DNA from 2 places in the Micromonospora sp. NPDC048947 genome. Region 2 is predicted to be linked to the other one. Evidence: riboswitches for the same ligand, from Rfam matches in the RefSeq annotation. Region 2 holds a riboswitch; the other holds the start of a gene.

Region 1 (11,955 bases), on a different contig from region 2:
CCGGCGCGGCGACCGCCGGGCTGGCTCGCTGGCGGGGCCAGGCTCCACTGGTCAGCGGGGCCACCGGGGTGGCCGGTCCGGTGCTGCTGGCGTTCGCCTACCTGACGGCCGGTCCGGGTGACGCTGTGGACCGCTACCAGGCCGCCCCCTACTACGGCTCGTTGATCGCGATCCTCGCCGGAGCGCTCGGCGCGGCCGCCGCCGCGCTGCTGCGCTGGCCGACGGGCACCCGTACCGCCGATCCGCAGGCGATCGAGCCCACCGCCATCCTGCGCCCGCTGCCGGCCGGCCCGGCGCTGCCCAGCGCGGCGAACGACCGGGACGGCGCGGCGCCCGACCGGGACGGCGCGGCGAACGACAGAGACGGCGCCGAGACGACAAACGCCGAGCTGGCCACCAGCACGAAGCCCGCCGGCGTCGTCGCGGGTCCGTGGGCGACGGGCGACCCCGATGCCGTACGCACCGTCCCGGCCCACTGGGACTGGCCGGAGACCACAGCGAGCGGGCAGCACGGTCCGGGGCCCGCCACCGCGACTCCCGCCGCCCCGAAGCCCGCCGCCCCGACTCAGCCCGCAGCCTGGCTGACCGCGCCGACCGGTGAGTTCACCGCCGCCGGGCAGACGTCCCCGCGCCAGGATGATGTCCTGGCCATTACCGAGCCCTCGGCCGGCACCGACGTCAGCATCGACACCGACGCCACAGCGACCGGCACAGCGGCCGGACGCGTCGACGCCGCGACCCCGACGGGCGGCCGAGCGGTCGACGAGCCGACCAGCAGCACAGCGACTGACACGAGCGGCAGCACGGCGACCGGTGGCAGGCCGACCGGTGGGCGTGCCACCGGCAAGTCCGTCGACACTCCACGAGGCACTGGCACACCCGGTTCCGGCACGACCAGCGCGGCCGCGACCAGTACGGGCAGCGGCACCGAGGCGACCAGCACAGCACCGACTGGCACTGATACTCCCCGTCCCGCAGCCATGGCCTCGACGGGCACGGGGTCAGGCACGAACACGGAGGCGAGCAGTGCGGGCACGGCCGACCACGGCACGCCCGAGGCGCCCCTGACGATCAAGCCGCGACGCGGCCGGAAGTCCAAAGCCAAGCCGGACGCCACCGCCTCCGACGTGGCTGACGACATCTCCCCTGCCGGCCCGGCAACCACAGGCGAGACGACCACCGACGCAACGCCCACTGGCCTCGTCGCGAAGGGCACCCGGCCGGGCAGGTCCGCCGACACCACCGCCTCGGACGCGGGCACCGACACTCCGGCGCCCAGCCGGGGAGGCGTGGGTGAACTGTCGAGTTCGACCTCCGAGGTCACCTCGGCTGCCACCTCCGGCGCGGCAGCATCCCGGACCACCGCTACCGGTGCGAAGCGAACACCGGCCACCCCCGCCACCGCCGCGAAGCAAGCACCGGCCGCCTCGACGACCGCCGAAACCGGCACGACGCAGGTGCCGGTCGACAGGGAGCCCTCGACCACGGCAACCGACGCCGCACAGACCCCGACCAGCGGGAGTGGGGCGACACCAGCGCCGACAACCGCGGCCAGCCAGGTTGGCGCGGACGCCAATTCGCGCGCCCCGAAGGCCGGCACGGGCAGCACTGCGGCACCGGCCGACGCGACCTCTGCGACCTCCGCGACCTCCGCGACCTCCGCGACCTCCGCGACCTCCGCGACCTCCGCGACCAGTGATTCTGCAATCGCCGACGCTCGTGGCACCGACGGCGAGCGGGCCGCCGCCCAGGACGTTCCCGTCGCCGGGTTGTTCGGAGCCACCGCCGCCAATGACCCGGACGGCGACCGGTGGACGCCAGCGCCGTCGGCCTGGCCCGTCACCGCGACGTGGACGGTGCCACCGCAGGCCGCCGAGCCGGAGGCAACGGCATCGGAGGGGTCGAGCAGGCCCGACGCGCCCACCGGGCCGATGCCCAGGCCCCGGCATCGGGCACCGTTGCCGGACCTGAGCCGGGCCGGCACCTGGAACGCGTTCGACACCTCTCGGCGCCGCGGGTCGGCGGGATCGCAGGACAGCTCGACGGCACGGACAGCGCCGACCGGAGCCGGCGAGACGACCGCTCCGGCCGAATCCCAGGACCGGCCGGAGTTCCCCGGCACGGTGGGCGCGTTCTCCGCCGCCGCCGCCAGTGCCACCACCGACAGCACCACCGATACCACCGGCACCGACACCGACACCGGCACCGGCACCGGCACCGGCACCGGCGATGTGGCGGCTACCGACGCCACGTCGGCAACTCCGACGCACCCGAAGGTGGCAGAGCAGCCCTCCCGGCGAGGGCGCCTCGGTGGGCTGTTCCGCCGCAACCGGGCCCGAGCCGACGAGGAGAGCCCGAAGACGTCGGACGCAACCGAGCCGCTGGCGTCCCAGGACGAGGAATTCGTCGACTGGGTCGCCGGTCTGAGCAAGCCGGTGTCGGACAACGAGCCCGAACAGGAGAACGGCCGCCGGTCGTTGCGCTCCACCGGTCGACACCACCGCGACTGACCCACAGCGGCTGACCCGCACCACCAGCGCACAGAAGCACCAACCGGTCGCTTGATCGACTCGGGTTCACTGATATCGGGCTGTCCCACGCGGCCGGACACCCCGACATCAATGAACCCGAGTCGATCACCCGCGCACCGCCCACGCCGGCCGACCCCGCGACACCCCACGCACCAGGCCACGCCAGCCGACCCCGCGAAGCCATGCGCACCAGGCCACGCCGGCCGTCCCGGCGTCGCCCCCGCAACACCGGGACCCCACCGGGACAGCCCCGCCTGGGCAGGGGTCAGGCGAGCGGCAGGTAGACCCGGCTTCCGCCGGAGACGAACTCCTCCGACTTGTCCTTCATGCCGCGCGCCGCGTACTCCTTGAGCTCTTGGGTGATCTTCATGGAGCAGAACTTCGGGCCACACATCGAGCAGAAGTGCGCTGTCTTCGCCGGCTCCGCGGGCAGTGTCGCGTCGTGGTACGAGCGCGCCGTCTCCGGGTCCAGCGAAAGGTTGAACTGATCCTCCCAGCGGAACTCGAACCGCGCCTTCGACAGGGCGTCGTCCCAGGCCTGCGCGCCGGGGTGCCCCTTGGCCAGGTCCGCCGCGTGTGCCGCGATCTTGTACGCGATCACGCCCGCCTTCACGTCGTCCCGGTCCGGCAGGCCGAGGTGCTCCTTCGGCGTGACGTAGCAGAGCATCGCGGTGCCGAACATGCCGATCATCGCGGCGCCGATCGCCGAGGTGATGTGGTCGTACGCGGGCGCGATGTCGGTGGTCAGCGGACCGAGCGTGTAGAAGGGCGCCTCGTGGCACCACTCCTGCTGAAGGTCCACGTTCTCCTTGATCTTGTGCATCGGTACGTGACCGGGGCCCTCGATCATCACCTGGACGTCGTACGCCCAGGCGATCTTCGTCAGCTCACCGAGGGTGCGCAGCTCGGCAAATTGCGCCTCGTCGTTGGCGTCGGCGATCGACCCGGGGCGCAGCCCGTCGCCGAGGGAGAACGTCACGTCGTAGCGCGCGAGCAGCGCGCACAGCTCCTCGAAGTTGGTGTAGAGGAAGTTCTCCTCGTGGTGCGCCAGGCACCACGCCGCCATGATCGAACCGCCGCGGGACACGATCCCGGTGACCCGGTCCACCGCCAGCGGCACGTACGGCAGGAGCACCCCGGCGTGCACTGTCATGTAGTCCACGCCCTGCTCGGCCTGCTCGATCACGGTCTCCCGGAACACCTCCCAGCTCAACTTCACCGGGTCGCCGCCGACCTTCTCCAACGCCTGGTAGATCGGCACCGTCCCGATCGGCACCGGCGAGTTCCGCACGATCGCCTCACGGGTCTCGTGGATCCGCTTACCAGTGGACAGGTCCATCACCGTGTCCGCGCCCCACCGGGTGGCCCAGGTCAGCTTCTCCACCTCCTCCGCGACCGACGAGCTGACCGCCGAGGTGCCGATGTTGGCGTTCACCTTGACCAGGAACGCCTTGCCGATGATCGCCGGCTCGCACTCCGGGTGGTTGACGTTGAGCGGGAGCACCGCCCGACCGGCGGCGATCTCGGCCCGCACCAGTTCCGGGTCGACGTTCTCCCGGATCGCCACGAACTCCATCTCCGGTGTCACCACACCGGCCCGCGCGTACGCGAGCTGGGTGGGCCGACGGCCGTCCACCCCGGCGAGTGGCGTGCCCGCACCCCGTACCGGGGCCACGTCACCCCGCTCGGCGATCCACGGCCCGCGCAGCGGCGGCAGCCCCACCTCCGGGTCCGAACCAGGTCCGGACGTGTCGTAGAGCCGCACCGGCGGCAGGTCCCCGGTCAGCCCCACCTCCGCGAACGGCACCCGGACATCCGGCCGCGAACCCTCGACGTACACCTTGCCTCGTGCGTGCATGACAGCCTCCCTGGTGATCAAGCGGACCAGCCGAAGTGGTTCAGCGGTCCGCGCCCCGCGCCCAGCTCCCAGCCCCGCGCGCCGGTCAGCGCACGGAGCACGTACTCCTTGGCGGCCCCCACGGCGGCCGGCACCGCATCGCCCAGACCGAGCCGCACCGCGATCGCCGCCGAGAACGAGCACCCGGTGCCGTGGGTGTGCCGGGTGGCCACCCGGGGTGCGCGCAACACTGTGGTGACGCCGCCGCCGTGCAGCACGTCGACCGCCTCGCCCCCGTCCAGGTCACCGCCCGTGACCACCACGTACTCCGGGCCGCCGGCCACCAGGGCCTCGGCGGCCACGACCATCGCGGCCACGTCGTCCACCGGGCGTCCGGTGATCGCGGCGGCCTCCGCGCAGTTCGGGGTCGCCACAGTGGCGTACGGCAGCAGCCGCTCCACAGCGCCCACCACGCCGAGCCGGTGACCACTCGTGGCGACCAGCACCGGGTCGACGACGAGGTGAGGTAGCCGACCGTCCCGGGCGGCCTCGGCCACCACGTCCGCGATCGCCGGGGTGCCGAGCATCCCCGTCTTCACGGCGCAGACTGTGAAGTCGGTGAGCACGCTGTCCAACTGCTCGGTGACAGTGCGCGGGGGCAGCGGCAGCACCGCGTCGACACCGCGGGTGTTCTGCGCGGTGACCGCCGTGAGGACGCTGGTGCCGTACGCGCCCAGCGCGGCGAAGACCTTGAGGTCGGCCTGGATGCCTGCGCCGCCGCCGGAGTCCGAGCCGGCGATGGTCAGCAGTGTTCGCGGGGTCATCTTTCCTCTTTGGTTGCGGTTGGGGGCTGCGGCCGACAGTGCCCACTCCGGGCGGTCAGGCTTGATCCCTGCGTGGGCACGGTCGGCCGCAGCCCCCGTCGTGGAGACCTGGACGACCCCGCGCCGGGTTTTGAGAGCTTGGGGGTGACCGCCTTGGCATAGGCGCTCGTGAGGGTGGCGGCTATCGCACACGGGTCTTTGGCTCGCATTAGTGCGCCTAGTACTGCTACTCCGGTGGCTCCCGCCTCGACGCAGGCGGTTACCTGTTCTGGGGTTTCGATGCCGCCGAGGGCGAGCAGGGGCACCGGGCTGGAGCGGACCAGGCTGCCCAGCCCGGCAACATCCACTGGTGGGCCGTAGCCCGGTTTTGTCTTTGTGGGCCAGACCGGGGAGATGGTGGCGTAGTGCTCGGTGGTCAGGCGGTCCAGCTCGGGTTGGTGGTGGCAGGAGCGGCCGACCAGGCCGACGGTTGGCGGTGGGTACGGGCCGGCGGCGGGCAGGTGCACTGCGTCGCCGCCGAGCGGGTCGGGGCCGGCCACGATGAGGGTTCCGCCGACGTCGGCGAGGATCGCGCGCAGGTCGGCGGCGAGGGCGGCGCGTTCGGCGCGCGGCAGGTCCTTCTCCCGCAGCACCACCCAGCGCACTCCCCCGGCCACGGCCCCCGCCACCACCCGGTCGAGCCCGCCCCGCGCGACGAGCCGGTCGGTCAACACGACAACCCCGGACGGCGGGGTCACAGCTCGGGTCTTCCCTCGTCAGGGGTGGAGGCGAGCGCGTGGAAGCGGCGCTCGATCCGACCGGCCCGGGCCGCCAGTCGGCCCGCCTCGACCGCGTACCGCATCGCGGTGGCCATCGCCACCGGGTCGGCCGCCCTGGTGACAGCACTCGCCAGCAGCACCCCGTCACAGCCCAGCTCCATTGCCAGCGCCGCGTCGGACGCGGTGCCGATGCCGGCGTCGAGGATCACCGGCACGTCCACACCCTGCCTGATGAGTCGAATGTGGTGCGGGTTGCCGATGCCGAGCCCGGAGCCGATCGGCGACCCGGCCGGCATCACCGCGGCGCACCCGACGTCGGCGAGACGACGGGCGAGCACCGGGTCGTCGCTGGTGTACGGCAGCACCGTGAAGCCATCGGCGACCAGCTCCTCGGCGGCGCGGAGCAGTTCCACCCCGTCGGGCAGCAGCGTCCGCTCGTCGCCGATCACCTCCAGCTTGACCCAGTCGGTGTCGAACGCGTCCCGGGCCAACCGGGCCACTGTCACCGCCTCGGTGGCGGTGTGGCAGCCGGCGGTGTTCGGCAGCAGGCGTACGCCGCACCGGTCCAGCAACTCCAGCAGCCCACCGGTGGAGCCCGGCGCGGTGCCCACCCGGCGCAGCGCCAGCGTGACCAGCTCGGTGCCGGACGCCCGGATCGCCTGCTCCAGGACGTGCAGGTTCGCGGCGCCGCCGGTGCCGAGGATCAGCCGTGAGGTGAAGGTCTTCCCACCCAGTTCGAGGGGCACGCCGCTCACCCGCCCTGCGCCGCGGTGAGCACCTCGACCCGGTCACCGTCGCGCAGTGCTCGGGCCGGCCAGCCGGTCCGGGGCACCACCTCGCCGTTGACCGCGACCGCCACCCCACGTGGGTGCGCCACGATGTCGCGGACCAGGTCCGCCACTGACGCGCCGGCGGCGACGCTGCGCCCGGCCCCGTTCACAGTCAACTCCACAGGTCCCCCTCCAACGTCGGTTCAGGGCCGCCCGACGCGGCCACCGCGGCGGCAGCGCCGAAGCGGTCGGCCCGGAAGGGCGCGAGCAGCGGGTCGGGTACGCCGCCGAGCACCAGGTCGGCGATCAGGTCGGCGGTGATCGGGGTGAGCACGATGCCGTGCCGGTGGTGCCCGGTGGCGGCCAGGACGTCCGGTCGGCCGGGCAGCGGCCCGAGGATCGGCGCGTTGTCCGGGGTGCCCGGGCGCAGCCCGGCGACCGCCTCGACCAGGTCGTACTCGGCCAGTTCGGGAAGCAGGTCGACCCCGGCACGCAGCAGCCGTTGCACGGCACCGGCGGTGACAGTGGTGTCCGAGCGCTCCTCGACGGTCGCGCCGAGCACCACCTCACCGTCGGCGCGGGGCACCAGGTAGACGTGCTCACCGTCGGCGTACCCCCGGATCACGTGCCGGAAGCCCGGCGCGACGCCGTCGGGCGCGCGGAGCCGGAGGATCTGGCCCTTCACCGGCCGCACGGGCAGGCCGGTGAGCGCGGCCGCCCCGCAGCCGGCGGCGACCACAGTGACCGAGGCGTCCACATCGGACAGCGAGCGGACCGGCTGCGGCACGAGCACCGCGCCGGCCCGCTGCGCGGCAGTGCGCAGTGCCGGCACCAGCAACCGGGGGTCGACCTGGTGGTCGGTGGGCGCGAACGCGCCGCCGCGCACCCGCGGGGCGAGCGCCGGTTCGCGGTCGCGCAGCTCGCTGGGGCGCAACGGCGTCACGGGCAGACCCAACCCCTGCTGGTACGCCCACAGCCGGCGCGCCTCGGCCAGGTCGTCGCCGGTGAGCCCGACCATCACTGTGCCCTCGGTCCGGTAGCCGATCTCGACTCCCGTCGTCCCGGTCAACTCGGCGGCGAACGCCGGCCAGCGGGCGGCGGACGCCAGCAGCAACCCGGTCAGCTCCCGCTCACCGAAGTACGCCTCGGCGACCGGGGAGAGCATGCCGGCGGCCACCGCCGACGCACCCGAGCCGGGCGCCGGATCGTGCACCACCACCCGCAGCCCGCGGGCGGCGCAACGCCAGGCGATCGCCAGCCCGATCGGCCCCGCCCCCACCACTGCCACGTCCGGCCGGACCCGGTCGCGCGACGGCGGTGACGGGGACCGGCCGGTCAGCACGTCAGGGCCTCGATCAGTTCGGCGGTTGCCAGTGCCGGGTCGGCGGCGGCGGAGACGGCACCGACCACCGCCACCCCGTACGCCCCGGCGGCCCGCAGCGCCGGCACCCGGGCGGCTGTCACTCCGCCGATCGCGATGACCGGGACGTCGACGGCGTCGACGACGGCGCGTACTCCGGCGGGCCCGATGGGGTCCGGTAGGCCGGTCTTGGTGCTCGTGGTGTGACACGGCCCGACGCCCAGGTAACTGGCGCCCGCCGCGACGGCCTCGCGCGCCGGGCCCGGCGCGCGAGCGGTGGCGCCCAGCACACCGGCGGGGCCGAGCACCCGGCGGGCGGCGGCGACCGGCAGGTCGTCGGCGCCGACGTGCCCACCGGCGGCGCCGACCGCCAGCGCCACGTGCAACCGGTCGTTGACCAGGCAGGTCGCCTGGTACGGCGCGCAGAGCGCCAGCACCCGCCGGGTCAGGTCGTACGCCTCGCGGTCGGTGGCGGAATCCTCGACCCGCACCTGCACCACCAGGTCAGCGTGGGCCACTGTGAGGGCGGCGCGAACCACTGCGAGTGGGTCGCGACCCGGTCGGGTGTCGGTGATGAGATGCAATCGCCCCAGGGACGGCACGGCAACGCTCCTCCCTGCGCCGGCATTACCCGGATCAGGTTCGACGGTCGGGGGCTGTCAGCCCCCCTCTCAGCCCGGTACACCGGGCTCCCGTGGGTTACTTGCGTGTCACCGTACGACAGATCCGCCGGCCTGCCAAGGCGTGGGGTCGGCGGTGGCCGGCCGGCCGGGCCACGTCAAAACAAGCGAGATCCAATGGGGCACTTCATACAGTCCTGTTCGGAATGTCGCCCCCCGTTGCAGAACCGTTACCCGTCCGCATCTTGCCCGACATCGAGCCAGCCGAATTAATTTGTTCAGCGATTCGACAAAATGTCGGTGGGGGCACCCTGGCACGGTGTGACCACCGGCTCCATCAGGGAGGGCCTTCGGCGAGCCGACTCCCTCGAGCTCTGTCACTACGACACAGGAGGCGGCGTGTCCCGTTCTCGTCGTGCCCGCGTACCCATCACCGCAACCCTGATCTCCCTGGCCATGGCCTCGACCACCCTGTTCGGCGCGCCCGCGCAGGCGGCCGCCCAGGTTCCCCCACGGGATGCGAAAGCCGCAGCCCCGGTCAGCCAGGTGGCGCCGAAGGCGCCAAAGGCCGCAGCCGATCCCTTCTCCGTCCTGATCTTCTCCAAGACCGCCGGCTTCCGGCACGACTCCATCCCCACCGGCATCGCCGCCATCCAGCAGCTCGGCGTCGACAACGGATTCACCGCTGACAACTCCGAGGACGGCGCCGCATTCAACGACGCCAACCTGGCGAAGTACAAGGCCGTGATCTGGCTCTCCACCACCGGTGACGTGCTCAACGCCGACCAGCAGGCGGCGTTCGAGCGCTACGTGAAGGCCGGCGGCGGTTACGTCGGCATCCACGCCGCGTCGGACACCGAGTACAGCTGGGCCTGGTACGGCGATCTGGTCGGCGCGTACTTCGCCAACCACCCGCAGAACCAGACGGCGACGGTCAAGGTGGAGGATCACGCCCACCCGTCCACTGCCGGATTGCCGGACCGGTGGTCCCGGTTCGACGAGTGGTACAACTACCAGAGCAACCCCCGGCCGGACGTGCACGTGCTGGCCAGCCTGGACGAGAAGAGCTACACCCCCGGCGCCGGCGCGATGGGCGCGGACCACCCGGTCGCCTGGTGTCAGGACTACGACGGTGGCCGGTCCTGGTACACGGGCCTGGGGCACACCCGGGAGTCGTACGCCGAGCCCCAGTTCCTCTCCCACCTGCTCGGCGGCATCCGTACCGCGGCCGGCGTCGAGAACGCCGACTGCGGCGCCTCGAAGACCTCGAACTTCGAGAAGGTCACGCTGGACAGCAACACCAGCAACCCGATGGAGCTGGACATCGCCCCCGACGGGCGGGTCTTCTACATCGAGCGCGACGGTCGGGTGCAGATCGTGAAGCCGGACACCGGCAACACCGTCACCGCCGTCGACCTGGACGTCTTCACCGGTAACGAGGACGGCCTCATCGGCATCCGGCTCGACCCGGACTTCGCCACGAACAACTGGGTGTACCTGTACTACGCCCCGAACGACGGGGTCACCCGCAACCTGCTGTCCCGGTTCACAGTGACCGGCGACACCATCAGCCTGGCCAGCGAAAAGCAGGTGCTGCGGGTCGACACCCAACGCAACACCTGCTGCCACGCCGGCGGCAGCATGACCTTCGACGGCGACGGCAACCTCTACCTGGCCACCGGTGACAACACCAACCCGTTCGAGTCGAACTCGTACTCGCCGCTGGACGAGCGGTCGGGCCGCCAGGACTACGACGCGCAGCGCACCTCCGCCAACACCAACGACCTGCGCGGCAAGGTGATCCGGATCCACCCGGAGGACGACGGGACGTACACCGTTCCGACCGGCAACCTCTTCGCGCCGGGCACCGAGAAGACCCGTCCCGAGATCTACGCGATGGGCTTCCGCAACCCGTTCCGGATCGGCACCGACCCGAAGACCAACACGCTGTACGTGGGCGACTACGGGCCGGACGCCAACACGGACAACCCGAACCGGGGCCCCCGCGGTCTGGTCGAGTGGAACATCGTCACCCCGGGCAACTACGGCTGGCCGTACTGCACCGGAACGAACGAGGCGTACAACGACTACACGTTCCCGTCCGGCCCGAGCGGCGCGAAGTTCGACTGCGCGGCGCCGGTGAACAACTCGCCGAACAACACCGGCCTGACCAACCTCCCGCCGGTGGTCCCGGCGACTGTCGACTACGGGTACGCCGGTGACGCGCGTTACCCGGAGATCGGTGGCGGTGGCGCTCCGATGGGCGGCCCGGTCTACCGCTACGACGCCGACGTGAACTCGAACCGCAAGTGGCCGGCGTACTACGACGGCAAGGCTCTGCTCGGCGAGTGGAACCAGAACAAGATGTACACCATGCAGGTGACCCCCGACGGCAAGTCGCTTGTGGACATCAACCAGCTGCTCACCGGCATGAGCATGATCCGACCGATGGACTTCGAGTTCGGCCCGGACGGGGCGCTGTACCTGATCGAGTGGGGCAGCGGCTTCGGCGGCAACAACGACAACTCGGGCGTCTACCGGATCGACTACACCGCCGGTGACCGCGCCCCGATCGCCGCGGCGTCCGCCAACCCGACCTCGGGTCCGGCGCCGTTGACGGTGACCTTCTCCAGCGCCGGCTCCCGGGACCCGGACGGTGGCACGCTCACCTACGCCTGGACGTTCGGCGACGGGCAGACCTCGACCGAGGCCAACCCGACCCACACGTACGCCACGGCGGGCAACTACACCGCCCAGCTCACCGTCACCAACCCCAAGGGTCGGACCGCTGTGGCCAACGTGCCGGTCACAGTGGGCAACACCGCGCCGACGGTCTCCATCGAGTTCCCACCGGACGGCGGTTTCTTCAACTGGGGTGACCAGGTCCGCTACTCGATCAAGGTGACCGACCCCGAGGACGGGCAGATCGACTGTGCCAAGGTGGGGCTTCAGGTGCTGCTCGGTCACGACGAGCACGCCCACCCGCTGGAGCAGCACACCGGCTGCACCGGCACCGTCCAGACGTCGCTCGCCTCCGGGCACGGCGCCGAGGCGAACGTCTTCGCGGTCTTCGAGGCCACCTACACCGACGGGGGTGGTGCCGGCGGGTCCGGTGCCCTGACCGGCCGGCAGATCGAGGTTCTCCAGCCGAAGCAGAAGCAGGCCGAGTTCTTCACCGCCACCGGGCGTGCCCCGGTGAGCACCGGCGGCGGCGACGCCGGCGTGCAGAGGGAAGCGGCCACCGACTCCGCTGGT
Region 2 (11,955 bases):
TCCCGGGGCGAGCACGCCACCACCCTGGTGCTCGACGCGTACCTGCTGCGTGGGATGTCCCTGGCCGGCTGGGCGCCGGCGCTGGTCGCCTGCGCGGTCTGCGGCACGCCCGGGCGGCACCGAGCGTTCTCGGTGCCGGCCGGCGGCGCGGTCTGTCCGGATTGTCGGCCACCCGGGGCGGCTCATCCCGCACCGGCCACCATCGATCTGATGTCCGCGCTGACCTCCGGTGACTGGGTGATCGCCGACGCCACCGACGCCGCGGTACGCCGGGAGTGCAGTGGGCTGGTCGCGGCTCACCTGCAGTGGCACCTGGAACGCGCGCTACGCTCGCTGCCGCTGGTCGACCGGGGTTCCTCGGCGGCCGGCACGGCCCCGCCGCCGGAGGGCACCGGGGCCGTGGTGCTCCGGCCACGCGGCGACGTCCAGGCCGGGGCGGACGGCGCGAACAGGGAGTGACCGAGTGATCCGATCGAAGAAGGCTGGCCGGCGCGAGCCGACGCCGCCGGTGCCACACCCGTCCGGGGCCCGACCCCCGGCGCTGCCCACCGAGGCGGTGCCGAAGCACGTGGCGGTGGTGATGGACGGCAACGGCCGCTGGGCCAAGGACCGCGGGCTGCCCCGCACCAAGGGGCATGAGGCGGGGGAGCACAGCCTCTTCGACACCATCGAGGGCGCCATCGAGTTGGGCATCCCGTACCTGTCGGCGTACGCGTTCTCCACCGAGAACTGGCGGCGTTCGCCCGACGAGGTCCGGTTCCTGATGGGGTTCAATCGGGACGTGATCCGTCGCCGCCGTGACCAGTTGGTCGACCTGGGCGTTCGGGTGGTGTGGTCGGGCCGGCCGGGTCGGCTGTGGAAGAGCGTCATCTCCGAGTTGCAGACCGCCGAGGAGATGTCCCGCGACAACTCGACGCTGACCCTGCAGTTCTGCGTCAACTACGGCGGGCAGGCCGAGATCGGTGACGCCGCCGCCGCTATCGCGCGGGACGTGGCGGCCGGCCGGCTGGATCCGGCGAAGGTCACCGAGAAGACCGTGGCGAAGTACCTCTACCACCCGGAGATCCCGGAGGTGGACCTGTTCCTGCGCCCCTCCGGGGAGGAACGGATCTCCAACTTCCTGCTCTGGCAGACCGCGTACGCCGAGTTGGTCTTCCTGGACACGCTCTGGCCCGACTTCGACCGCCGCCACCTCTGGTACGCGTGCGAGTTGTACGCCCAGCGGGACCGGCGCTTCGGCGGCGCGCTGCCCAACCCGGTCGCCCCGGTTATCTGAGCCGACGCTTACCCGCACGTCACTCTGGGTATCAGAGACGTCAGAAGCCACTGACGGAGGTGAACCCACATGATCCAGAAGCGCATTGCCCAGTGGGCGGTGATGGCGATCGCGGTGCCGCTGGCCGCGGCCGGTGCCCGCCGGCTCAGCCACACCCTGGAGGCCCGGCGTGGTCCCTCCGGGGCGACCCGGTTGCTGACGAAGGGTGCGGACCTGATCCGTCCGCAGAAGGCCAAGCGCCGCCGCTTCTTCTGACCGACCCCCAGTTGTCCCAACGCCGCCCGCACACCAGTGCGGGCGGCGTTGTCGCATCCCCTCGGCGTCGAGGTGCCTGGGCAGGCACCACGGCGACCATCAGGCTTGGCACCGAGCGGGGGTGGTGTGCCCGTTTCGGGGTCCTGCGCAGGGGCGGCGGGTAGGGTCCGGAGGTGGTGGGACGACGGCGGTTGGGGGGCAGATGCGTGATCTCCGCTTTAAGATGATCATGGCGTTGAACGCCGCCGACCTGGGCGACCCGATGTGCGAGCAGGTGGCCGAGATCTGTGCCGAGATCGCCGAGCAGCACTGCGCCGAGTTCGGCCACACACCCCAGCTGCGTACCGGTGAGATCGCCGAACTGGCCACCGGCGAACCGGCCCTGAGCTGGGCGCCGTCCACCCCCGACGCTGGGCAGCGTGCCTGGTGACCGCGCCCGCGCCCGCTGTCGACATCCGTCGCGCCGATGGCCGCTTCGCCACCCGGATCTCCTGGCTGGACTCCAAGCACTCCTTCTCGTTCTCCCGGCACTACGACCCGGCCAACACCCACCACGGCCTGCTGCTTGTCAACAACGACGACGTGGTCCGACCGGGCGCGGGCTTTGAGACCCACCCGCACCAGGACATGGAGATCGTGACCTGGGTGCTGCGCGGCTCCCTGGTGCACCAGGACTCCACCGGGCACTCCGGGGTGATCTACCCGGGTCTGGCCCAGCGGATGAGCGCCGGCACCGGGATCCTGCACTCGGAGAAGAACGACGCCTGGCGGCTCAACAACCAGGAGCCGCACACCGACCCGGTGCACTTCGTGCAGATGTGGGTGCTCCCCGACGAGCAGGGCGTCGACCCCGGCTACGAGCAGTTGGAGATCGAGGACGAGCTGCTCCGCGGGGGCCTCGTGCCGATCGCGTCCGGGATGGACCGCTACGACGGCGCGTCAGCGATCCGGATCCGCAACCAGTACGCGACACTGCACGCCGCCCGTCTCGCTCCCGGCGACGAGGTCACCATCCCGGACGCGCCCTACGTGCACCTCTACGTGCCAAACGGCACTGTGACCCTGGAGGGCAGCGGTCCGCTCGGCAGCGGCGACGCCGCCCGGCTCACCATGACCGGTGGTCGGCGGGTGACAGCCGACGAACCGGCCGAGATCCTCGTCTGGGAGATGCACGCCACTGTCGCCTGACCGTCACCCGCGCGGCCTGCTCCCATGATCTCGCCCGAACATGGATGTAGTGGCCTCCCCGCCGGGGGAGACCACTACATCGAGGATCGAGCACGATCACGGCGGCGCGCAGGGCGCCGCGCCGACTACGCCGGGGACTCGGTGCGGTCGGCGGCCCAGGTGGTGTGGAACGAACCCTCGCGGTCCACCCGCTGGTAGGTGTGCGCGCCGAAGTTGTCCCGCAGACCCTGGATCAGCGCGGCGGGCAGCCGCTCCGCGCGCAACGCGTCGAAGTACGCCAACGACGACGAGAACGCGGGCGTCGGCACACCGGCCCGGGTCGCGTCGGCCACCACCCGCCGCCAGCTCGGCACGCCAGCGCTGACCGCCTCGGCGAAGTACGGCGCCACCAGCAGCGTCGACAGGTCGGGCTGCTCGTCGTACGCCTCACGGATCCGGTTGAGGAAGCGGGCCCGGATGATGCAGCCGCCCCGCCAGATCGTCGCGGTGCCGCCAAGGTCGATGTCCCAGTTGTATTCCTGGCTGCCCGCGCGGATGTGGTCGAAGCCCTGCGCGTACGCGACGATCTTGGAGGCGAGCAGCGCCCGGCGGACATCCTCGACGAAGGTCTCCCGGTCGGTCACCTGCCACTTCTCACCCGCGTCGGGGAACGCCCGGCGGGCCGCCTCGCGCTGGTCCACGTGCCCGGAGAGCGAACGGGCGAAAGTCGCCTCGGCGATCCCGGTGATCGGGATGCCCAGGTCCAGGGCACTCTGCACGGTCCACCGACCGGTGCCCTTCTGCTCGGCCCGGTCCTGCACGATGTCCACGAACGACCGGCCGGTCGCCGCATCGGTGTGCGCGAGCACGTCGGCGGTGATCTCGATGAGGAACGACTCCAGCTCGCCGTTGTTCCACTCCCGGAAGATCTCCGCGATCTCGGCCGGCGTCGCGTCCAGGCCGGCCCGAAGCAGGTCGTACGCCTCAGCGATGAGCTGCATGTCGGCGTACTCAATGCCGTTGTGCACCATCTTGACGAAGTGCCCGGCCCCGTCCGGCCCGACGTGCATGCAGCACGGCACGCCGTCCACCTGGGCGGCGATCTTCTCGAACATCGGCCCGAGCTTCGCGTACGACTTGGCGGAGCCGCCCGGCATGATGCTCGGCCCGCGCAGCGCGCCCTCCTCGCCGCCGGAGACGCCGGTGCCGCTGAAGTGCAGGCCCTGCGCCCGCAGCGCCTCCTCGCGTCGACGGGTGTCGGCGAAGTGGGCGTTGCCACAGTCGACGATGATGTCGCCCTCGTCGAGCAGCGGCACCAACTCGTCGATCACCGCGTCGGTGGGCGCACCGGCCTTCACCATGACGATGACCGCGCGGGGTCGCTCCAGTGACGCCACGAAATCGGCCATCGTCTCGCCCGGCAGGAACGTGCCCTCGTCGCCGTGCTCGGCGACCAGGCTGCGGGTGCGCTCCGGCGAGCGGTTGTGCACTGCCACCGTGAAGCCGTTGCGGGCCAGGTTGCGGGCCACATTGCGACCCATCACCGCCAACCCGGTCACACCGATCTGTGCCCTCGCCTGATCAGCCATTCGTGCCGCCACCTCTCGTCACACCACTATCAGCGCTTGGAAACTTACCGTGATGTGAGCCGATACGGACCAGTGACCGACGTCGCGTTACTGCACGTAATGTGGACGTTGCCAGTGACGGCTCGGGCCCTCGGCAACGGTCGGTGAGCCCCGCGCAGGGAAACATGTCGTCATTTCCCGCCGCGGGCGTCAGCCTTCGGCGAGACGGGCTTCGATTCGGGCGATCTTCCCGGTCAGCGCGTCGGTGACCCCGGGCCGGACGTCGGCTTTGAGCACCACACTCACCCGGGGCGCCCGCGCGGCGACCACGTCGACCGCCTGCTTCACCACCGCCATCACCTCGTCCCACTCACCCTCGACGGTGGTGAACATGGCATCGGTCCGGTTGGGCAGGCCGGACGCACGGACCACCCGCACCGCCTCGGCGACCAGGTCACCCACCGAGTCGTCACCGCCGAGCGGGGTGATCGAGAACGCGATCAGCATGTGCCGATCGTGCCAGTAAAAACGGATGCGCGTCGGTCGGGCGGTGGCTACGGTACGAACATGCGTAACTGACGCCCAACTTCCGAGCCGGCCCGCCGTCCCGCGTCGCGGTCCGTGCGCTCCCGGGCGTCCCGCATTCCCTCCCCGCCGGTTGGCGGCGATGGCCCTGCCCGGCCCCGGTGAGCAGTCCCTTCCCCACTCGACCGTCGCGCAACGGCGGTCACCAGCCGATCCGACCGACCGCCGCAGCGCGGGACCGGCCGTGCCGGTCGGCGTTGAAGGAGGCCCGGATGCCTGCCAGGCGTAACCCGAAGAAGACCCGTACCCCGAGAGCGACGGCGCTCGGCATCGACCCGGCGGCCGGCCACGGACCGCTCGCAACCACCCTCCCGGCCCTCGACCTCGCGGTCGAACCACCCCTACCGGCGGCGCTGCCTGCGCTGCTTGTGGAGCCTGCGCTGCGGGCCGAGTCGGCGCTGCCGGCGGCACTCGCGGAGCCTGCGCTGCCGGCGGTCGTCCCGGACGAGGTGGCGCTGCCGGCAGCGGTCGATGTGCCGGCGGTTGTCGACGCGCCTTCAATGGGCGATCTGCCGAAGCCGACAGGCCGACCGAAGGCACCGACGGCCGGGCCACCGCAGGGCGGCGGCAACCGCTCCGGCGGCGGCCGCAGCCAGCAGGCCGGCCAGACCCGCCGCTACGCCTTCCGCCGCAGCTGACCGAGCACCCCCACCCCGCCCCGCGCCCGTCGATCTTGCACTTTCTGCCCTCGCATCACCGGCATATCGGGATGAATGAGCGACAGAAACCGCAAGATCGACGGGGGTGGCGGGGGCGCGGCGGGGTGGGGTCAGCCGATGAGGGGGCGGAAGGTGCCCAGGGCGACGCTCACGGTCAGGGCGGCTGCGGCGAGTACGGCGGCCCCGGCGATGAGGAGGGCGTCGGCGCGGGTGAAGTGTTGCTGGCGGGCGACGGTACGGGGTGTGCCGGCGTCGAAGCCACGCGCGTCCATCGCCACCGCCAGCCGGGTGCCTCGGCGGATCGCCCCCACCAGCAGCGCGAACGCGGTGGAGGCGAAGAGCCGCAGCTTCGCCACCGGGTTGCGTCCCGCGTCGACGCCCCGTGCCCGTCGAGCCATGCTGATCATCTGCCACTCCTGACCGAGCAGCGGCACCAGCCGGAATGCGGCCAGCGCCCCGATGGCGAACCGGGCCGGCGCTTTCGCGTTCTGGATCAACGCGTCGGCCAGGTCGGTGGGGTCGGTGGTTGCGAAGACGATCACGCCGGGCAGTGCCACCGCGAACACCCGCAGCACCAGGCCGAGCGCGGTGAGCAGGACGCCGGTGGTCACCAGCACCGGTCCCGCGTCCAGCAGGACCCGACCGGAGCGGTCGGCGGCGAACAGCACCAGGGTGACCAGGATGCCGGCGGCACTGAGCAGCAGTGGCCAGGCCCGGCGGGCCAGCACCCGGTAGCGGATGCCGAACAGCGGCAGGACGGCCAGCTCAAGGGCGATGGCGATGGCCGGGGCCACCGGGTCCAGGGTCGCCAGCAGGGTGAACGAGAAGACCAGTGCGGCGGCGACCTTCGCCACCGGGTTGCGGCGGGCCAACGGCGCGTCCGGCGCGGCGACCGGCTCGATGCTGATCATCGGTGGTCGTCCGGGTCGCGGTGCAGGGTGACGGTGCGGTCGGCGAGCGCGGCGACGAAGTCCGCGTCGTGGGTGACAGTGACCACGCCGTGCCCGGCGTCGCGTAGGTCGGCGAAGAGGTCGACCAGTTCCCGCCAGGTCCGCCGGTCCTGGCCGAAGGTGGGTTCGTCGCAGATCAGCAGGCGTGGGGCGGTGGCCAGGGCCGTCGCCACGCTCAGCCGCCGCGCTTCGCCACCCGAGAGGGTGTACGGGTTGGCGGCGGCGAGTCGTGCCAGCCGCAGCCGGTCCAGCAGCCCGGCCACAGTTTCCTTGACGGCCGCCTCTGGTTGACCGGTGCGGCGCGGGCCGAGCGCCAGCTCGTCGAAGACTGTGCTGGTGACGAACTGGTGCTCCGGATCCTGGAAGACCGACCCGATGCGTCGGGTCAGCGCGGGGGCCCGCCACCGGTGCGGGGGAGTGCGGTGGTCCGCGCCGGCCAACCCGGTGGACGCGGTGACCCGCCCGTTGCCCGGCCGGAGCAGACCGCCGAGCAGCAACGCCAGGGTGGACTTGCCGGCACCGTTCGGTCCGCGTACGGCGAGTGCTTCACCGGCGCGTACCGCCAGGTCGGTGGAGCCCAGCCGGGGCGGCAGGCCGAGCCGGTCGGCGGTGAGCAACAGCTCCCCGGGGCCGGCGGTGGCCGGTCGGGGCGCGATGGGGTGACCGGGCACCCAGACCCCCTCGGCGGCCAGGGCGGCGCCGTGGGCGGCGAAGACCGCCTCGGGCGGGCCGTCCGCGCGCACGCCGCCACCCGGTTCGAGGACGACCACCCGGTCGACCAGCGGCAGTGCCTCGGCTACCCGGTGCTCGACCAGGATCAGCGTGGTGTCGGTGTCCAGCGCGCCGGCCACCGCGTGCCGGACCAGTTCGGCCCCGGCCGGGTCGAGGTTGGCGGTCGGCTCGTCGAGCAGCAGCAGGGCGGGGCGCAGGGCCAGCGCGCCGGCCAGGGCGAGGCGTTGCTGCTCGCCGCCGGAGAGCGCCGCTGTGTGGCGGTCCCGGGGGTACGGGAAGCCGACCCGGTGCAGCGCCTCGTCCACCCGGGGCCAGATCTCGTCGGCCGGCACTCCCCGGTTCTCCAGCCCGAACGCGACGTCGTCGCCGCAGCGCGCCATCACCAGTTGGGTCTCCGGGTCCTGGAAGACGATGCCGACCCGTTCCCGCCCCTTGCGTGGGTCGAGCCCGTCGATCTCGACGGTGCCCTCCTGCTCGCCGGAGTCCTCGGGGAGCAGCCCGGCCAATGCGCTGAGCACTGTGCTCTTGCCGGCCCCGGAGGGCCCGAGAAGCAAAACTCGTTCCCCAGCCTCGACCCGCAGATCAACCCCGCGTACGGCCCAGGCGCGCCGCCCAGCGTGCCGCCACCCGAACCCCCGCAGCAGTACCCCGCCCACCAAACCCACCCCCCTCCCTGCCGCGCGCCCCCGCCGACCCCGGTTAATCAAGAGGTTTGCGTCAGGAAATCGCCTTCCGTTGACGCAAACCTCTTGATCAACGCGAGTTGGTGGGGGTCAGATCAGGGCTCGGTTTCGGCCTGCGGGGAAACGGTCCAGGACGCCGGTGTTGGCCAGGGCGTTCGTCAGCAGCCAGCCGCCCAGGCCGGCGATCACTGTGGCGCTGACGATGGTGAGCAGCGCGTACGGGATGCGGTAGTCGGTCAGCGCGTAGTCGACGTTCCAGACGAAGAAGTCGAACAACGCGGCGCTGAGCCCGGTCAGCGCGCCCGCGAACACCGCGGTCGGCAGCCGGAACGACCGGTACCGGAAGGCGGCGAAGGCCAGTTCGGCGCCGATGCCCTGCACGATTCCCTGCGGGATCACCGTGCCGGCCCACTGGCTGCCCAGCAGCGCGGACAGGACAGCGGCCACGGTTTCGCAGTAGAGCGCGGCGCCGGGCTTGCGGATGACCAGCCCGCCGATCACGGCCGGCATCAGCCAGACGCCGTAGAGCAGCGTCTGCGCCGGCGGGAAGAAGGCGAACGCGCCCTCGGTGGCGCTCCAGACCAGACCCCAGGCCCAGAAGATGACGCCGAAGGCGACAGCGATCACCGAGGCGACCACGATGTCGATGGTGCGCCAACGGTGTGTGTCGGTGGTGGATGTCATGTGTTGCTCCCAGTTCGTGAGTGCGAACCAGGAGAAGACGCACGCCGCGTCCGGTGGCACCGGACTGCGGCGCGGCTGGAGGTCGACCGAACTCCCTGCGCTGGCATTACCCAGATCAGGTTCGAGGGTCTGCGGGCGTGCCCGCACTCTCAGCGCTGTGCGCTCCCCTGTCGGATATGAAGTTGTCTCGCTGACGCTAACACCGACCACGGTCGCGGGCCCAGCAGGGCATCCGCCTGACCTGCGGGAGCGACCCGCCGACCGCCGGCTGGGTACGCTTCCGATCATGCGGGTTGACGCGCGAGGCTTCACGTTCGAGGTGACCGTCGGCGGTCCGACGGACGGCGTACCCGTCCTGCTGCTGCACGGTTTCCCTCAGCACAGCGGCGAGTGGGACGACGTGGTGCCGGCACTGCACGCCGGTGGGCTGCGCACGTACGCGCTGGACCAGCGCGGTTACTCACCCGGCGCCCGGCCCACGGAGGTGGCCGACTACCGGATCCCCGAACTGGTCACCGACGCGGTGGCGGTGCTCGACGCGCTCGGACTGGACGCCGTGCACCTGGTGGGCCACGACTGGGGCGCGGTAGTGGCCTGGGCGGTTGCCGCCCGGCACCCCGAGCGGGTCAACACGCTGACCGCGGTGTCCGTACCGCATCCGGCGGCCATGGCGCACGCCCTGAGCACCGACGCCCAACAGAAGGCCCGCTCGTCGTACATCGCGCTGTTCCGCAAGCCCGACAAGGCGGAGAAGGTGCTGCTGGCGTGGCATGCCACCGCGCTGCGCAAGCTGCTCGGCGGGGTGGGCGACACGTCCCGGGTGAACCGGTACGCCGACCCGATGCGTGAGCCGGGTGCGCTCACGGCAGCGCTGAACTGGTACCGGGCGATGTCCGGCGCCGACCTGGCCGGCGTCGGCCCGGTCGCGGTGCCCACCACGTACGTCTGGAGTGACCGGGACGTCGCCATCGGCCGGACCGCCGCCGAGGCATGCGCGCAGAACGTCACAGGCGACTACCGGTTCGTGCAGCTGCCCGGGGTGAGTCACTGGATCCCGGACGCGGCGCCGGCCCCGCTCGCCGAGGCGATCCTGGCCCGAGCGGGCGGGACGGCCTGAGCCGTGCGGGTCCGCGAGGGAGAGCCAACGTGACGACGGACGCCAGCGGGCCGGGTAGCCGTCGCTCGATCGCCGCGCAGCTACGCGTGCTTGGCGTACGCCCCGGCGCGACGCTGCTGGTGCACGCCTCGCTGCGTTCGCTGGGCTTCGTCAGCGGTGGTCCGCACGCGGTGGTGCTCGCCCTGCGCGACGCGCTCGGCCCGGACGGCACGATCGTCGTGCCCACCCACACGCCCGGCAACAGCGACCCCGCGCAGTGGCGCAACCCGCCGGTGCCGGCGGGGTGGTGGCCGCTGATCCGCTCGGAGATGCCGGGCTTCGACCCGGCGGTCACCCCGAGCCGGTTCATGGGCGCGCTCGCCGAGACGGTCCGCGGCTGGCCCGGCGCGCTGCGCAGCTCCCATCCGCACGTGTCGTTCGCCGCGCTCGGCCCGGCCGCCGAGCAGGTGGTCGCCGGGCACACTCTGGTGGACATGCTCGGTGAGGGCTCCCCGCTGGCCCGCCTCTACGACCTCGACGCCGACGTGTTGCTGCTCGGCGTGGACCACTCGGTGAGCACCTCACTGCACCTTGCCGAGTACCGCCGCCCCGGCGCGCCCCGGCAGCGGATCGGTGCCGCGGTGCGTACCGCCGACGGTGGTCGGGACTGGGCGTGGTGGCAGGACGTACGACTCGACGCGGACGACTTCGCCACGTTGGGCGGGGACCTGGAGGCCACCGGAGCGGTACGCACCGCACCGGTCGGCACCGGGACCGGCAGGTTGATGCGCCAGCGGGCGGCTGTCGACTTCGCGGTTCGCTGGCTGGCCCGTAATCGAACGACGGAGGACGTATGACGGTGAGTGCCGAGGACTACCTGGCCGTGGTGACCGAGACGATCGGCCGGGTGGCCGCCAGTCAGCGGGAGGCGGTGGGGCGGGCCGCCGACCTGATCGCCGAGGCCGTCCGAGCCGACGGCGTGGTGCACGCGTTCGGCACCGGGCACTCGGAGGCCCTCGCCATGGAGATCGCCGGACGGGCCGGTGGTCTGGTGCCGACCAACCGGATCGCGCTACGCGATCTGGTGCTGCTGGGTGGCGAACCGGCCGACCGACTCGGTCCGCTGCTGGAACGGGACCCGGCCGTCGCGCACCGCCTCTACGAGCTGGCCCCGGTGCGTCCCACAGATGTCTTCGTGCTCGCCTCGAACTCCGGTGTCAACGGCGCGATGGTGGAGTTCGCCACGCTGGTGAAGGAGCACGGCCACGGGTTGGTGGCGATCACCTCGGCGCAGCACTCCGGCCGGATGACCTCCCGGCACCCGTCCGGGCGCAAGCTGAGCGACCTCGCCGACGTGGTGCTCGACAACGGCGCACCGTACGGCGACGCGACGCTGCCCCTGCCCGGCGGCGGCGCGGTCGGCGCGGTCTCCTCGATCACCGCGGCGCTGCTGGCGCAGCAGGTGACAGTGGAGGTGGTGGCGCGGTTGCTGGCGGCGGGGGAGCGGCCCCCGGTCTACCTGTCGGCGAACATCCCCGACGGCGACGCGCACAACAACGAGCTGGAAGCTCGGTACGCGGGCCGGATCCGACGCGGGTCCTGACACGGCGCTGGCGGTCGACCTGCGTCGCCGAGATGAACGGCAGATGTCGTGAACCTGTTTCGCGCTCGGTCGGGTGGGGCATTGGCGTTGCTGCCGGCGGCTGGGACCGCCGGCAGTAGCGTCTCACCGGAGGTAGCGCGTGTCCAAGGAGACCGACAAGCAGCGCTGGCAGCGCAACTTCGCCGACCTGCTGCAGGAGTTACGGGTCGCCCAGACCGGCGTGCAGATCCTCTTCGCCTTCCTGCTCACCCTGCCGTTCAGTAACGGGTTCACCGAGACCACCGAGTTCCAGCGCGACGTCTACATAGTGGCGTTGCTCGCGGCGGCCGCCGCCACCGCGCTGATCATCTCGCCGGTGGCGTTCCACCGGGCGCTGTTCCGGCAGGGGCGTAAACCGGAACTGGTCCGCTTCGCGCACCGGATGGCCACCGGCGGCCTCGCCTTCATGCTGATCGCGATGGTCAGCGCGGTGCTGCTGATCACCGACTTCGTGTTGGACCGGCCGATCGCCTTCGTGCTCAGCGCCCTGGCTGGAATCTGGTTCCTCACGTTCTGGGTGGCCCTGCCGTTCGCCCGACGCAACTGGGGTGAGGACGACATCGACGACGATGACGACGACCCGGACACCACCATCGGTCGCTGACCGCGCCGATCTTCACGCAGCGCTACCCCTGGGTAACAACCGGGGGTAGCGTGG

What was found. Region 2 has a riboswitch for thiamine pyrophosphate ahead of AB0B98_RS09620 (ECF transporter S component). Riboswitches for the same ligand answer to the same signal wherever they lie in the genome.
Region 1: another riboswitch for thiamine pyrophosphate. It lies ahead of thiE (thiamine phosphate synthase); the one in region 2 lies ahead of AB0B98_RS09620 (ECF transporter S component).

Annotation. Positions count from the first base shown of each region.
Region 1 is NZ_JBEZFO010000024.1:58,992-70,946, forward strand. It holds gene AB0B98_RS28445 (hypothetical protein) at 1-2,510, shown strand, start outside; gene thiC (phosphomethylpyrimidine synthase ThiC) at 2,797-4,389, opposite strand; gene thiD (bifunctional hydroxymethylpyrimidine kinase/phosphomethylpyrimidine kinase) at 4,407-5,192, opposite strand; gene AB0B98_RS28460 (thiamine phosphate synthase) at 5,189-5,929, opposite strand; gene AB0B98_RS28465 (thiazole synthase) at 5,926-6,705, opposite strand; gene thiS (sulfur carrier protein ThiS) at 6,702-6,902, opposite strand; gene thiO (glycine oxidase ThiO) at 6,893-8,059, opposite strand; gene thiE (thiamine phosphate synthase) at 8,056-8,682, opposite strand; TPP riboswitch at 8,677-8,786, opposite strand; gene AB0B98_RS28485 (ThuA domain-containing protein) at 9,100-11,955, shown strand, end outside.
Region 2 is NZ_JBEZFO010000005.1:85,552-97,506, forward strand. It holds gene recO (DNA repair protein RecO) at 1-459, shown strand, start outside; gene AB0B98_RS09575 (isoprenyl transferase) at 464-1,276, shown strand; gene AB0B98_RS09580 (hypothetical protein) at 1,346-1,531, shown strand; gene AB0B98_RS09585 (thioredoxin reductase) at 1,761-1,961, shown strand; gene AB0B98_RS09590 (pirin family protein) at 1,958-2,719, shown strand; gene gndA (NADP-dependent phosphogluconate dehydrogenase) at 2,845-4,287, opposite strand; gene AB0B98_RS09600 (thiamine-binding protein) at 4,477-4,773, opposite strand; gene AB0B98_RS09605 (hypothetical protein) at 5,064-5,489, shown strand; gene AB0B98_RS09610 (energy-coupling factor transporter transmembrane component T) at 5,621-6,421, opposite strand; gene AB0B98_RS09615 (ABC transporter ATP-binding protein) at 6,418-7,848, opposite strand; gene AB0B98_RS09620 (ECF transporter S component) at 7,966-8,559, opposite strand; TPP riboswitch at 8,634-8,738, opposite strand; gene AB0B98_RS09625 (alpha/beta fold hydrolase) at 8,846-9,676, shown strand; gene AB0B98_RS09630 (AAC(3) family N-acetyltransferase) at 9,706-10,512, shown strand; gene AB0B98_RS09635 (SIS domain-containing protein) at 10,509-11,258, shown strand; gene AB0B98_RS09640 (DUF6328 family protein) at 11,398-11,901, shown strand.